DNA from 2 places in the Mesorhizobium ciceri biovar biserrulae genome. Region 2 is predicted to be linked to the other one. Evidence: riboswitches for the same ligand, from Rfam matches in the RefSeq annotation. Region 2 holds a riboswitch; the other holds the start of a gene.
What was found. Region 2 has a riboswitch for thiamine pyrophosphate ahead of thiB (thiamine ABC transporter substrate binding subunit). Riboswitches for the same ligand answer to the same signal wherever they lie in the genome.
Positions count from the first base shown of each region.

Region 1: linked by a shared signal. The riboswitch ahead of A4R29_RS18585 (YkoF family thiamine/hydroxymethylpyrimidine-binding protein) and the one ahead of thiB (thiamine ABC transporter substrate binding subunit) in region 2 are both predicted to bind thiamine pyrophosphate.

Region 1 covers NZ_CP015064.1:3,975,732-3,982,811, forward strand. The annotation lists gene A4R29_RS18570 (ABC transporter substrate-binding protein) at 9-1,031, opposite strand; gene A4R29_RS18575 (ABC transporter ATP-binding protein) at 1,024-1,791, opposite strand; gene A4R29_RS18580 (ABC transporter permease) at 1,788-2,549, opposite strand; gene A4R29_RS18585 (YkoF family thiamine/hydroxymethylpyrimidine-binding protein) at 2,642-3,250, opposite strand; TPP riboswitch at 3,241-3,354, opposite strand; gene A4R29_RS18590 (hypothetical protein) at 3,538-3,855, shown strand; gene msrA (peptide-methionine (S)-S-oxide reductase MsrA) at 3,925-4,443, opposite strand; gene A4R29_RS18600 (glycosyltransferase family 39 protein) at 4,526-6,073, opposite strand; gene A4R29_RS18605 (hypothetical protein) at 6,373-7,080, shown strand.
Region 2 covers NZ_CP015064.1:5,699,492-5,706,571, forward strand. The annotation lists gene A4R29_RS26890 (M48 family metalloprotease) at 1-688, opposite strand, end outside; gene thiQ (thiamine ABC transporter ATP-binding protein) at 948-1,739, opposite strand; gene thiP (thiamine/thiamine pyrophosphate ABC transporter permease) at 1,732-3,357, opposite strand; gene thiB (thiamine ABC transporter substrate binding subunit) at 3,366-4,364, opposite strand; TPP riboswitch at 4,408-4,522, opposite strand; gene A4R29_RS26910 (thiamine diphosphokinase) at 4,610-5,269, shown strand; gene A4R29_RS26915 (ABC-F family ATP-binding cassette domain-containing protein) at 5,271-7,080, shown strand, end outside.

The DNA of each region.
Region 1 (7,080 bases), 1.7 Mb from region 2:
TTGCCAGACTAGCTCAGATAGTCGTTGCGGAAATAGCTCCCGAAATCCGGGCGTCGAGCAACCAGCTTGCCGTCGGAATCGCGCAAAATGCCGGAGGCGAAGAGATAGTCGCCAATCGCTTCCATCTTGGCCGGATCCATCGTCCCGATGGCCCCGCTTTGGCTGCGTAGATAATGGCCGTCGATCAATGCCTTCAGCGAGGCGTGGATCAGCGCCGGATTGGTCAAGGCATCCTTGTTTGCAGCGATCAGCAGGGTTGCCGCATCGTCGGGGTGGTCGACAGCGAACTGGTAGCCGCGTCGCGTCGCCTGAACGAAGTCGGCCGCAGGCTTGGGATTGGCCTGGAGATAGGCTTCGCTCGAAGAGATTAGCGTCGTGTGCTCGTCAGGCACGCCATAATCGGCATAGACGAAGCTGCGCTGCTTGACGCCCCTGAGTTCGGCTTCGACACCCTCCCAGGTCGAGACTTCGAGCGTGAAATCGACCGACCCATTGGCCAGCGCCTCATAGGCTGAGGTGCCGAGCGTCACCGTCTCGAAATCGCCCTTGCCGCCGTCGTGGCGGATGATGGTCGATATCAGCGCGTTTTCCCAGGCACTGCCGAAGCCGCCATAGATCAAGCCGTCGAGGCTTCTTGGGCTTTTGATCTCGTTGCGTGCCGCATTGAAGACCACGCGGCCTGTTTCGGATTGCACCACCGCATAGACGCCCTTCAGATCCGCCCCGGCGGTTCTCTGGGTGAACAGGCTGATGGTGCCGTTGATGCCGAAATCGGCGACGCGGTTTGCGACCAGCGTGCCAGCACCGGTATCGCTGTAGGGCAGGATGTCGACCTCGAGTCCGGCCTCGCGATAAAACCCTTTGTCGCGGGCGACGAACAGTCCGATGTGGTTGGTGTTGACCGTCCAGTCGAGGGCGACGGTGACCTTTTGTGCCGCCGATTGTGCTCGAGCCCGACCCGTTCCGGCAATCAAGGGAAGGCCAGTGGCAAGGGTCAGCAACAAGGCCTGCCGGCGCGTGAAGTCAGTCATGATCGTGTCCTTTGGATGGATTGGGGTTGAGGATGATGTCGAGGATTTTGGCCTCGAGCGCGCTTGCCTGGCGCGCGGCATCGCCGCCAAGGCTGCGCGGGCGCGGCAACGGCACCCTGATTTCACGCACGATGCGGGCCGGGCGCGCCGACAGCACATAGATGCGGTCGGACAGGAACACGGCTTCGCGCACGTCATGGGTGATCAAGAGCGCCGTCCAGCGATGATGCCGCCACATCTGTTCGAGCCAGCGCTGCATGGCGGTGCGGGTCAGCGCATCGAGCGCGCCGAACGGCTCGTCGAGCAGGAGCATGTCGCGCTCCTGCACCACGGTGCGCAGCAAGGCCGCGCGCTGGCGCATGCCGCCGGACAGCTGCGCGGGAAAATGCCGCTCGAAGCCGGCAAGCCCGAATTCGGCAAACAACGGCGCAACGCGCGCCCGCGCCGCCTGTCTCCTCATACCTTGCACTTCGAGCCCGAGCGTCGTGTTGTCGAGGATGCGCCGCCATGGCATCAGCGCGTCGCGCTGCGGCATGAAGGCGAAGTGCCTGCCGTGGTCGTCGAGCCGCGCGCCGTCGAACAACATCTCGCCCTCGCCATGCTCGGCGCCGGTCAGAAGCTGGAACAGCGTCGACTTGCCGGCACCCGAGGGTCCAAGGATCGAGACGAACTCACCAGCGCCGACGCTGAGCGAAATATCGGCCAGCACGTCGAGCCCACCGAACGCCTTGTGCACATGCCGCAGTTCGAGCCGGCTCATCGCCAGGCCCCCTTCCCGGCAGTTTCCCTGCCGGCTCGCTCCCAGGGCATGGCAAGGCGCTGCAGCAACACGGTCAACCCGAACAGGACAAGGGTCACCGCCGCGCTGACACCGACGGCGGCAAGAACCAGATCAGGACGGAAATTGTTTTTGGCGTTGAGCATGTAGATGCCCAGTCCCTTTGCGGCACCGGCATACTCGGCGAAGATGGCGCCGACCACCGCATAGGTGATGGAGATCCTCAACCCGGCAAAGAAGTAAGGCAGCGCCGAAGGCAGTCGCGCGAGCAGGAAGATGCGCCAGCGCCCTGCCCCCATGGCGCGCAGCATTTGCCCGATCTCGGCCTCGGTCGCCTCATAGCCTTCGACCAATGCGACCAGCATCGGAAAGAAGGTGACCAGCGCCACCAGCATGATCTTGGGCGCCAGCCCGAAGCCGAACCACAGCACCACCAGCGGCGCGACCGCCACCAGCGGCAAGGTCTGGCTGACGATGAAGACGGGAAACAACGCACGCCGCAGCGGCTGGAAGAAGTCGACCAGCATCGACAGCACGAAGGCGGCGCTGAGCGAACAGGCAAAGCCAAGAAGCGTGGCACGGATGGTCGGAACGGCATTGTCGGTCAGCGCCTCGCGATTGAGCATCGCTTGCTCGAAGACGCGTGACGGCGCCGGCAGTATCGTGGCCCTGATGCCGGAATAGGCGGCATAAAGCTCCCACGCCATCAGGAGCAAACCGGCCGAGATCATGGCCGGCATTGCCTTGACGAGAAAGCTCGCGATCGGGCGCGAAGCGACTGATGATGAGACCACGGGAGATAACCTTTGACGGCCGCGAGAGCGGCGCGGCTTCAGACGGCCGACGGGCTGTTGGCCGAGACCGTGACGTCGAGGGTTACGTGGCCAGCGCCCGGTCCGAAACGGCAGAAAGCCTCGTCCAGCGCCGAAAAGATCGCACCGGCGTCACCGCGCAGTTTCGTGCAGAAATGCTTGGAGCGCTCATAGACGCCGGACTGCTTGAGAAAGTCTATGCAGCCGTAGATCTCGTCCATGTGGTCGTCTGTGCCCATCACATAGAGCGAGAACTGCGCCGCCGCCGGCTGGCCGGTGGCAGCAGCATTGCGCACCGCCGCGATGGCCGCGTCCTTGCGCGCGCCGAGTGGACCGACGGGCCCGCCAAACGCATCGGAGCGGCAGATCGGATCGTCCGGCTCGCCAGGGCAGCCGCGCGAGATGGTGGCCGACAACACGCAATGTTTGCCGCTGCGTGCCGCCGCCACGAAGAGGTCGCGCATGGCAGGAAACAGCACTTCGGGCGGCCCGACCAGCAAGGTCGAGATGTCGTCGGTCTCGATCCTGAGTTTGTCGCGCCAGGGATCGAGCGCACCGAGCGCGCCAAGGATGACACCGACGAAATCGTCGGTCATGGGATATAGGGAAATCTGTGCGCCTGAAAACATCGCCCGCCTCGCTCCGCTGGTATTACCCAGATCAGCTTCTAGGGTCTGTGGGCTTGCCGCCCCCGTCTCAGCCCCGACCGTACGGAGCACCCCTGTGGATGTGCGCCTTAAAGCATCATTCGAGTTGAAGGAAAAGCCGTTTTTTTATCGCACTGCGCCAAAAGCATTGCGCCAGGGCGGGAGCGGTTGGCTCTGCCGGCGCGAGAATTTATCGGGAACCTTCACCAGGCCGCGAGGTTGTCCCACCAGTCGCTACGCGACGAGTTCACAGACAATGGAGACAAACCATGTTCATGAAAATCCTCGCAGCTTCGGCGCTCACCATTGGCCTGGCGACATCGGCCATGGCGCAGAGCAATGGCACAAGCGGCACCGACGGATCCGGCGGCAGCGGCAAGTCGGTCACCGTCGACCCAAATACGCCGGCTTCGCCGAACACGGTAGACCCCGGCACGACCAACAGTACGACGGCAGCACCGGGCGCCACGAATTCAAACGCGGATGAAAATTGCCCTGCCCATCCGCAGGGCGCACAGCCCGATGCCAGTGGAACGTCGCCGGGCACCACCGCGCCGACAGTTAATGACAACCATTGCGGCAAGTAGGAATTGCAATGAAAAGAAGCCGCGGAGCGAGCGCTCCGCGGCTTCTCAAATCCTGTCGTATCAGTGTATCTACGGCACCGCTTTTTCCCGAACCGGCAGCTTCCACCCCGGCCTGACGAAGTGGCAGGTGTATCCGTTGGGATATTTCTCCAGATAGTCCTGATGCTCGGGCTCGGCTTCCCAGAAGGGGCCAACGGGTGCGACTTCAGTGACGACCTTGCCCGGCCACAGGCCCGAGGCATCGACATCGGCGATCGTGTCCTCGGCGATGCGCTTCTGTTCGTCGCTGGTGTAGTAGATAGCCGAGCGATAGCTCATCCCGACATCGTTGCCCTGACGGTTGCGGGTCGTCGGATCGTGGATCTGGAAGAAGCGTTCCAGCAGCGTGCGATAGCTTATGATGGCCGGATCGAAATTGATCTCGATGGCTTCGGCATGGCTGCCGTGGTTGCGGTAGGTGGCGTTGGGCACGTCGCCGCCGCTGTAGCCAACACGGGTGGAAATGACGCCGGGATAGCGCCGTATCAAATCCTGCATACCCCAGAAGCAGCCACCGGCAAGGACTGCGCGTTCGGTCGAAGTCGCCATATCACGTCTCCTCAAAGGCAAGTTTGTCTGGACATAGATGGGCATTGTCACCTGCTTCGTCCAGCGGACCGGCGGATCTGCTTCAGTTGCTCGGTCGGGCGAGGCCGTCGATAGCACCCGGCAACTGCCGCGCGCCAGGCGGAATGGCTGCGAAGCTGATCGCCACCGGCGGCGCCTTGAGCGACCAGTCGAAAAGAACGGTTTTGACCGGGATGTCGCCCACCCACGCCTGCAGATAAGATGGCACATCGCGCCCGGGCCAGACCAGCAATATGCCATGCTCGCGCAGCCGCTCCTTGGTGATCCAGGGGGCGTACTGCATGTTCAGTTCGGTGAAGATCGACGGCTTGTCATAGGCATTGAGGCCCGCCAGCGGCGCAATAAGGGCATGGCCGCCGACGATGTCGAGCCGATCGGGCGTCGCAGCGTGCCAGACAGCCTCTGCCTCATCCGAGATCTTTTGCGCCGGCCAGCAGACGGCGTCCATGCGCCCACGCAGATTGCATTTCGTCCAGCGGATGCCCGCATAGGCACCGGATATGCCGACAATGGAGATGAGCGCGCAGATCGCCAGCTTTCGCATCTCGATGGCGCCGAGGCGATGGCCCAGCAAGGCGAGCGCCACAACGCCAGCAAGATTGTACATCGGCGCGCCCCAGGCCTCGCCGGCGCCGGTGAACAGGGACGCCACCATCACGAGGATCGCCGGGCCAACCCCCATCCACAAGAGATAGACCAGCGTGCCGCGCCCGACGGGCTTTTGCGGCGCGGGCGAGCGCCGCAGCAGCCCTGATATCGCCAGCACCAGAAGAAAGCCGCAGAGCCCAGCCATCTGGACGCCGATATAATAAAAGCGGGAGCGATGGGCCACCACCCACTGATCGCGCCAGGCGGCATAGGTCAGCGGCAGGAAATCGACGCGGCAGAGTTCGGCGGCCAGTGGAGCGGCGACAGCGCCGAAAACCGCGAGCCCGAGCCATGGCCAGGGCGTGGCGAGCCGACTGCGTGCGCGTGTGTCCGACAGCAGCCAGATCGCCCCGAAAAGCAATAATAGGCCGGTGGAAAGCTTGGCATAGAGCCCGACGCCCGACACCAGCCCGAGCGCCAGCCACCAGCCCGGCCCACCACCACGGCCCGCACGCCACAACAGCCAGCAGATAGCGGCCCAGAAGGGCATCTGCGCGTAGTCATGATTGAACTGTGGGGTCGGCCAGCCGAAGAAATAGAGCGACGGCATCAGAAGCACGGCGGCCAGCGCGCGGGTTCGCCCGAGCATGTCGCGGGCCAGCAGATAGACTAGCACGAAAGTGGCCGAGATCGTTAGCTGAGCCACGAGATATTGCGGCCAGCGGAACGATCCGGTCAGAAGATGGCTGATCTCGAGCAGCCAGCCGGGAAGCTGTGGATGCTTGTAGGTCAACAGCACCCATTCGCGGCCCCACATGAAGCCTTCGACGACATCGTTGGGCGGAGACACGTCGACAAGCGCGGGCGCCACGGTCCAGCACAGGATCTGTGTCAGGCATAAAAGCGCTAGGCCGGCTTCTGGATAGCGCGTCAGCCCCTGCCAGATCGACGACTGCCGCCAGTCGCCTGGAACAGAACTGCCGACCGGCAGCCAACCGTTCATGGGTTCGTCGATTCGCGTCATGCGGTGGATAAATCACACCGGACGGTTTTTGGAACAGCCCAGAACTCGAAGCTTACGAAAATGTATACTTGGGTGACCATGGCAAAACCAAGATTGAGGCAGAGTTTCGCGCCACCATGCCGCCTCTCTCATCATCACATGCCAGCAGGACAACAATGGAACACGCCGTCCCGGAGCGCCCTGAACATGCCGGGCACGGCGCATCGGGCGTGATCGCGGCAGGCGTCGCCTACGCCTGACCGGTTCCCGTCCCCCAAAAAGCATCCAGGATTTAATAAATGCGCCACCACCATGCCGTCATCCACTACCGTGCGCTCGATTTCTGGATGGCCCGTGCGGCCGTTCTCGTCATCATCTGCCTGCAGCTTCTGGTCATCAACAATCTCTCATTCGGGCCGCGCTGGCTAGCGCCCGCGCTGGAGGCCGCTCTGCTGCTGCCCTTGTCGGTGGCCACCGCCTGGACACAGGCCGCCACCCGCAAGGCGGTCGAGGACCACGAGTGGCATGCGATCGGCCAGTTTCGGGTCATGATCCGCAGAACAGCCCTGACCATGACCGCCATCATCAGCATCATGAACTGCGGTTCGCTGGTCCTGCTGGTGCGTGCCTTGCTGGAGGGCCATGCCGGCAACAGCGGCACGACGCTGCTGATCGACGCACTCAACATCTGGGTCACCAACGTCATCGTCTTTGCCTTGTGGTTCTGGAGCACCGACCGCGGCGGCCCGCCGACCTGCGGCCTCGTCAAGCTTGCGCAGGCCGATTTCCTGTTCGCGCAGATGACGTTGAACGACCGTGACCTCCGAGATTGGCTGCCCGGTTTCGTCGATTATTTCTTCCTCGCCTTCACCAATGCGACAGCGTTTTCGCCCACCGATACCTTGCCCCTTTCCCAGCGCGCCAAGCTGCTGATGATGGCCGAGGCCATGATCTCGCTGCTGACCATCGCGCTGGTCGCGGCACGCGCGGTCAACATCCTCGCTTGA
Region 2 (7,080 bases):
GGAAATCGGTGTAGGCCGACATCGATTGCAGGAAGCGGCCGGCGGCGAAAGGATCGTAGCCGGCCTCGCCGATCGACTTGATGCCGATGGCGTCGGCTTCCAGCTCCTGGTTGCGCGAGAATTGCGCGAGCCTCAGCTTGCCGCGGATCAACGCCGCCTTGGCGGTCGGGCTGTCGCCGAGCACATCGGAAACCACCTTGGTCGCCAGGCCTTCCTCTGCCTCGAGTTGCTGGCGCTGCAAGCCGTGATTGGCGGTGACGTGGCCCATCTCATGCGCGATGACAGCGGCAAGCTCGGCCGAATCATTGGCCAGCGCCAGGAGGCCGCGCGTGATGTAGAGATAGCCGCCCGGCAGCGCGAAGGCATTGACATTGGGCGAATTCAAAATGGTGATGCGATAGGTCTGTGTCGGGTTGGCGGACACCACCGTCAAACTACCGACCACCTTGGCGACCATGCGCTCGAGCTTGGGATCGGAATATTCGCCGCCATAGGTCGCCAGGATGCGCGGATGCTGCGCCCTGGCCAATTCGGCGAGCTTGTTGTTGGCGCCGACATTGTCCACCGTGATCGGCTTGTCGGAAGGCTGGAAGCCGGATTCCTGAACTTCCGGCGGCGTGAACATCTGGCAGCTTGCCAACGCCACGGCAAAGCCGGCCAGCGCGAGGAAGCGCGCCAGCGGTTTCATTCCCAATGTGTTAGCGCCGATCGCCAGAACGGCTTCCTTTCGGGTTCCCGGCACATGACATTGAAAATCGGGGACGATCTTCAGAATGCTCACGTGCCACATCTCAAACTGCTGCAGTATCCGCGGCCCGTCCCAGGGGCGGGCGCCGGATACTGCAGGCAAATCACGGCCTGTGCCGGACCGGTAGGGCGGACCTAGCCACACTCCCCCGGTCATGGCAAGCAAACGCCACATCGCCTGGAGCCGGTTTGACCGTAAATTATGTCCGCTTCCGGGCAACATCGCGTGATGTGGAATATCCGGCACCCGCGCCGATATAGCGCCGGAACGCCTCCGGACCAGCCCCGGCAAAGAAATCATCAGCCTTGCCGGTCGCAGCGACCAACCCATTGTCGACAAACACCATATGCTCGCCGATGCGGCGTGCATCCTCCGGCTGGTGGGTGACGAACAGCACTGTCATGGCGCGTTCGGCATGAACGGCGGCAACCAGGTCCAGCATCTCGTCGCGCAAAGCCGGTCCGAGCGAAGCGAAGGGCTCGTCGAGCAGCAACACCGGTCGGTCGCGCACCAGCACGCGGGCCAGTGCGACGCGCTGGCGTTCGCCCCCGGAGAGCTCGCGCGGCAGGCGTTTCTCCTTGCCCGCAAGACCGGTGCGCGCAAGCGCCTCGGCGACCGCGGCGCGGTCCGCCTCGGTCAGCCGCAGGGATGGCGAGCGGCCGAGCCCGACATTCTGCTCGACGGAAAGATGCGCGAAGAGATTGTTCTCCTGGAACACCATCGACACCGGCCGCGCCGAGGCCGGCTCGGCGCTGACATCGACACCGCCGACCAGCACGCGGCCCGACCGTGGGGTCTCGAAGCCGGCGACCAGATTGAGCAGTGTCGACTTGCCCGAACCGCTCGGCCCCATGATGGCGGTGATCGTCGCCGCGGCAAACTCGACATCGAAAACAAGCGGCGCCTCGCCATAGCTGCCATAGCTGAACGACACTTTGTCCAGCCGCACCGGCGCGCCCTTCGCGAGCCCGTTGGCCGCCTTTTCACGCATCACGGACCTCCTCCCTTCCCAGCCAGTGCGCCGCCACGATCAACGCGAGACAGACGAGGCCGAGCAGCAGTGCGAGGCCGGCGGCATCCTCGGTGCGGTAGCTGCCCATCCGAGCCAGAAGAAGGTAGGGCAATGTCTGCACGGAATCACTGCCGAACAAGGCAATGACACCGAGATCGCCGAGCGACAGCGCCATGGCGAAAGCGAAGGCCGTGGCGAGCGGTCGCCGCAGCGACGGCCAGTCGACCAGCATCAGCCGGTTCCAGCCCGCAATGCCGAGCTGTGCACAGAGCCGTTCGTGACGCTCGCTCGCTGCATCATAGGCGGGACGCACGGCGCGGAGCGCAAACGGCATCGCCATCACCGCGTTGACGGTGACGACCATGACCGGGGCGAGGGCGAAGACATCGCCGACAAGGCGCAACAACAGGAACCAGCCGGCGCCGACGACGATCGGCGGCACGACCAGGACAAAGCCGGCGCCGGTATCGGCGGCATGTTCGAGCAGTGTCTTGCGGCCAGTCCGGCTGTTCAGCGCCAGTGCCCGCCGCGCCATGGTCAGCGCCAGCGACAGCATCACCGAAAGCAGCGCCGACAGGAAGGCGAGCGCCGCGCTGGTCAGCGTTGCCTGCCGGACAGTGGCCTCGCCGGCCAAGCGGGCGAGATCGGCACTCAATCCGGCCATCACGGTTGCCGCCATCGGCCCGACGACGAACAGCAGCGCCAGGACGATGAGTAGCGCGTTCAACCAGGTCTCGCTCCGATTGACCGAAAGATGGCGGCGTTGCGCGACCGGCAAATTGGTGTCGCCGACCACATTGGCGCCTAGCGGCGTCAGTGCCAGCACCACGATAAAGGTCAAGGCGATCTGCAGCAGCGTCAGTGTAACGGCCCGCGTGGGATCGAAATCGAAGCGCAGCGCCTGGTAGATGCCGACCTCAAGCGTCGTCGCGGCCGGCCCGCCGCCGAGCGTCAGCACGATCGTGAAGGATGTGATGCAGAGCATGAACACAAGCCCGGCGACGCCGGGCAGTGCGGCGCGCAGCGTTGGCCATTCGATCAGCCGGAACGCCGGCCGCGCCGCCATGCCGAGTTGGCTCGCCAGCCGCCATTGGTCGGCCGGTATGGTCTGCAGCGCCTCGAGGAACAGCCGCGTCGCCAGCGGCAGGTTGAAGAAGACATGGGCGACGAGAATGCCGGACAGGCCATAGATGCCCGGCCAGCTTCCGCCGCCGATAACGGCAAGCACGCCGGCGAAATAGCCGGCACGGCCATAAAGCGCCAGGATGCCGAGCGCTGCAACGATGGCCGGCAGCGCCAATGGCACGGCGAAGATCTGCAGGATGAAGGCGCGGCCGAAGAAACGTGGATGCCGCGACAGAGCGCGCGCCACAAACAGCCCCGGGATGACCGAAAGCAGCGTCGACAGGACCGCTTGCCAGAGCGTGAAGCGAATGACGCGAAGCAGATAGGGATCGAAGGCTGCCCAGGCGCCCGAGAAATCATGGGCGCCCTCGAAAAGCAGGCCAGCAAACGCGCCGCCGATCAGCAGCGCGATTGCAGCGAGCGCGACAATGCCGGCACTGACGCGGGAATCCGTGGAATGCGCCGGCGCCATCGCGCTGCCTATTTGCTCATCGCCGCCAGCCATTCATCGACCCAGGCCTTGCGGTTGGCGGCGACCTCTTGCGGGCTGAACAGCAAGGTCTTCGTCGGCTTGACCAGTTTGTCGAAGGCCGGATTGAGCGGCTTGTCGGTCTTGCCTGCCGGGAACATCCAGTTGGTCTCGGGGATGGCATCCTGGAATTTCGGCCCGGTCATGAAGGCCATGAACTTGGCCGCCAGCGGATTCTTGGCTCCTGTCGTGGTGATACCCGCCACCTCGATCTGCAGATACTCGCCCTCCTCGAAGGAGGCCGCCTGGTAGCGCTCCGTGTTCTCGGCGACCATGTGGTAGGCTGGCGACGTCGTGTAGGACAGCACCATCGGCGCCTCGCCCTTGGTGAACAGCCCATAGGCCTCGCTCCAGCCCGGCGTCACGGTCAGCACCTTGGCCTTGAGCTTGGCCCAGGCCTCGGGTGCCTTGTCGCCATAGACCGACTTGACCCAAAGAAGCAGGCCGAGGCCTGGCGTCGAGGTGCGCGGATCCTGGATGACGATCTTGTCGTTGGCACTGCCTTCGATCAGCTCCTTCAGGCTCTTCGGCGGCGTCTTCATCTTCTGCGTGTCGTAGACGACAGCGAAATAGCCGTAGTCGAAGGGGACAAACGTGTCGTCGCTCCAGCCGCCCGGCACACTGACATCCGTCACCGCGCCATGCGGCGCGAACAAGCCTGACGCCTTGGCATCGGCGGTGAGATTGGTATCCAGGCCAAGCACGATATCGGCCTTGGTCGATGTGCCTTCCAATCTGACGCGGTTGAGCAGCGCGACGCCATCGGCGACCGAGACGAAGTCGACGTCGCAGCCGCATTCGGCCTCGAACTCCTTCTTCACCACGGGACCCGGACCCCAGTCGGCGGTGAAACTCTCATAGGTGTAGACGGTGAGCTTGTCCTTGGCCAAGGCGGGCCCGGACAAGGCCACGACCGTTGCTGAAACAAGAGCGTATAAAAGCGTGCGCATCGGCGCCTCCTTCGTTTGAATTGAAAGGAATTGAGGCGTCGGACTGTCCGAAACGTCTAATCCCTCCGCCGGTACAAACCGGATCAGGTTCAGCGGGTTGGCGAGACTGCCTCTCAGCCGGTCCGCGAAGATCGCGTCCGGCACCCCGTTAGAGCGTTTCGACACATAGGCCGGGCCGATCCGCCATGCAAGCGGGAGTTTGCCGCCTTCCGTTTCCCGTGCCGGGCTGGTAAGGGCCACACAATATGAGCACATTCACCATCCTGCTTGGCGGCGATCTCATCCGTACGCCACGGCTCGACCGTCAGGTCAAAGGCTCCCGCGTCATCGCCGCCGACGCCGGCATCGGTCATGCGCGGTTGCTGGGTCTCGTGCCGGAGCTGTGGGTGGGTGATTTCGATTCGGTGCCGGCGAACCTGCCGGACGATCTCGCTTCCGTGCCGCGCCGGACCTTCCCGGCGGAAAAGGACCAGACCGATGGCGAACTTGCCGTCGCCGCGGCACTGGAGCGCGGCGCGACCCGCCTGGTGCTGGCCGGCGCCTTTGGCGGCAAGCGCGCCGACCACGCTTTTCTGCATCTGTCGCTCGCCCTGCGGCTGGCGGAGGCGGGAACGGACGTGCTTTTGACCAGCGGCGCTCAGGAAGGCATCCCCCTGCTGCGCGGAACGGCCGGCTTCGACTATGCCGACGGCACGCTGTTCTCGGTGCTCGGCTTTTCCGAGCTCGACGGCCTGACCGTCACCGGCGCCAAATGGCCGCTCGCTCACGTCAAGGTGGCGTTCGGTTCGTCGCTGACCATTTCCAACGAGGTCAAGTCCGACAAGACCGGGGGCCGCCTCGAAATCGCGCTCGGCCATGGCCGCGCGATGCTGCTCGCTCATCCCTATCCCTTACCTGAAAGCTGACATGGCCCCGCCCCTTCTCAACCTCGACGGGATAAAACTGACCTTCGGCGGCACGCCGCTGCTCGATGGCGCCGCCTTGACGGCTTCGGCCGGCGACAAGATCGCACTGGTCGGCCGCAACGGGTCCGGCAAGTCGACCCTGCTGAAGATCGCCGCCGGCCTGATCGAGCCGCAGGACGGCGAAGTGTTCCGCCAGCCTTCGGCGACCGTCCGCTATTTGCCGCAGATGCCCGACATGGAAGGTTTTGCCACTGTCCGCGCCTATGTCGAGGCCGGGCTTGGCCCCGCCGACGATCCCTACCGCGCCAGCTATCTGATGGAGCATCTCGGCCTGTCGGGTGAGGAACGTCCGAACGACCTGTCGGGCGGCGAGGCGAGGCGCGCCGCCCTTGCCCGCGTCATGGCGCCGGAGCCCGATATCCTGCTGCTCGATGAGCCGACCAACCATCTCGACCTCTCGGTCATCGAATGGCTGGAAGAAGAACTCATCCGCACCTCCTCGGCGCTGATCGTCATCTCGCACGACCGCCGCTTCCTCGAACGCGTGTCGCGCGCCACGGTCTGGCTCGATCGCGGCCAGACCCGCAGGCTGGACAAGGGCTTCGGCCATTTCGAGGAATGGCGCGACCTGGTTCTGGAGGAAGAAGAACGCGAGCAGCACAAGCTCGGTCGCCAGATCGTTCGCGAAGAGCATTGGCTGCGCTACGGCGTGACGGCGCGGCGCAAGCGCAACATGCGCCGGCTCGGCGAGTTGCAGACCATGCGTCAGCGTTTTCGCGGTCATCGCGGGGCCGAAGGGTCGGCGATCATGGTGGCGAGCGACGCCACCGAGTCCGGCAAGCTGGTGATCGAGGCGAAAAACATCGAAAAGAGCTTTGGCGATCTCACCGTGGTCAAGGCGTTTTCGACCCGCATCCAGCGCGGCGATCGCGTTGGCCTGGTCGGGCCGAACGGCGCCGGCAAGACCACGCTCTTGAAAATGCTGACCGGCGAGATGAAGCCGGACGCCGGCTCGGTGCGGCTCGGCACCAATCTGGAGATCGCCACGCTCGACCAGAAGCGCGAGGCGGTCGACCCGCAGGAGACGCTGGCACAATATCTCACCGATGGGCGCGGCGAGAACCTCGTCATCAATGGCGAGCAGCGCCACGTGGTCTCCTACATGAAGGATTTCCTGTTCAAGCCCGAGCAGGCGCGCACGCCGGTGCGCGAGTTGTCCGGCGGCGAGCGGGCGCGGCTCTTGCTGGCGCGCGTGCTGGCGCGGCCCGCAAACCTTCTGGTGCTCGATGAGCCGACCAACGATCTCGACATGGAGACGCTTGAACTGCTGCAGGAACTGGTCGCCGGTTTCGCCGGCACCGTCATCCTGGTCAGCCACGACCGCGATTTCCTCGACCGCACCGTGACCAGCCTGATCGCGCCGGATGGTGAAGGCCGCTGGATCGAATATGCCGGTGGCTACTCCGACATGCTGGCGCAGCGCGGCGGCACGAAGCTGGACGACCGCAAGGCGCGGGCGAGAGCCGAAAATGGCGAGGCGCCCGCGTCAGGCAAGAGCGAAGCCGCCGCGCCAAAAGTGCCGGCGAAGAAACTGTCGTTCAAGCAGAAATTCGCACTGGAATCCCTGCCGAAGAAAATCGAAGCTGTGATGGCCTCTATCTCGCGGCTGGAGAACAACATCGCCGATCCGGCCTATTACGAGCGCGATCCGGCCTCGTTCCAGAAAACCATCGCCGCCCTCGACAAGGAGCGCGCGACGCTGGCCGCGCTCGAGGAAGAATGGCTGGAACTGGAGATGTTGCGCGAGGAGA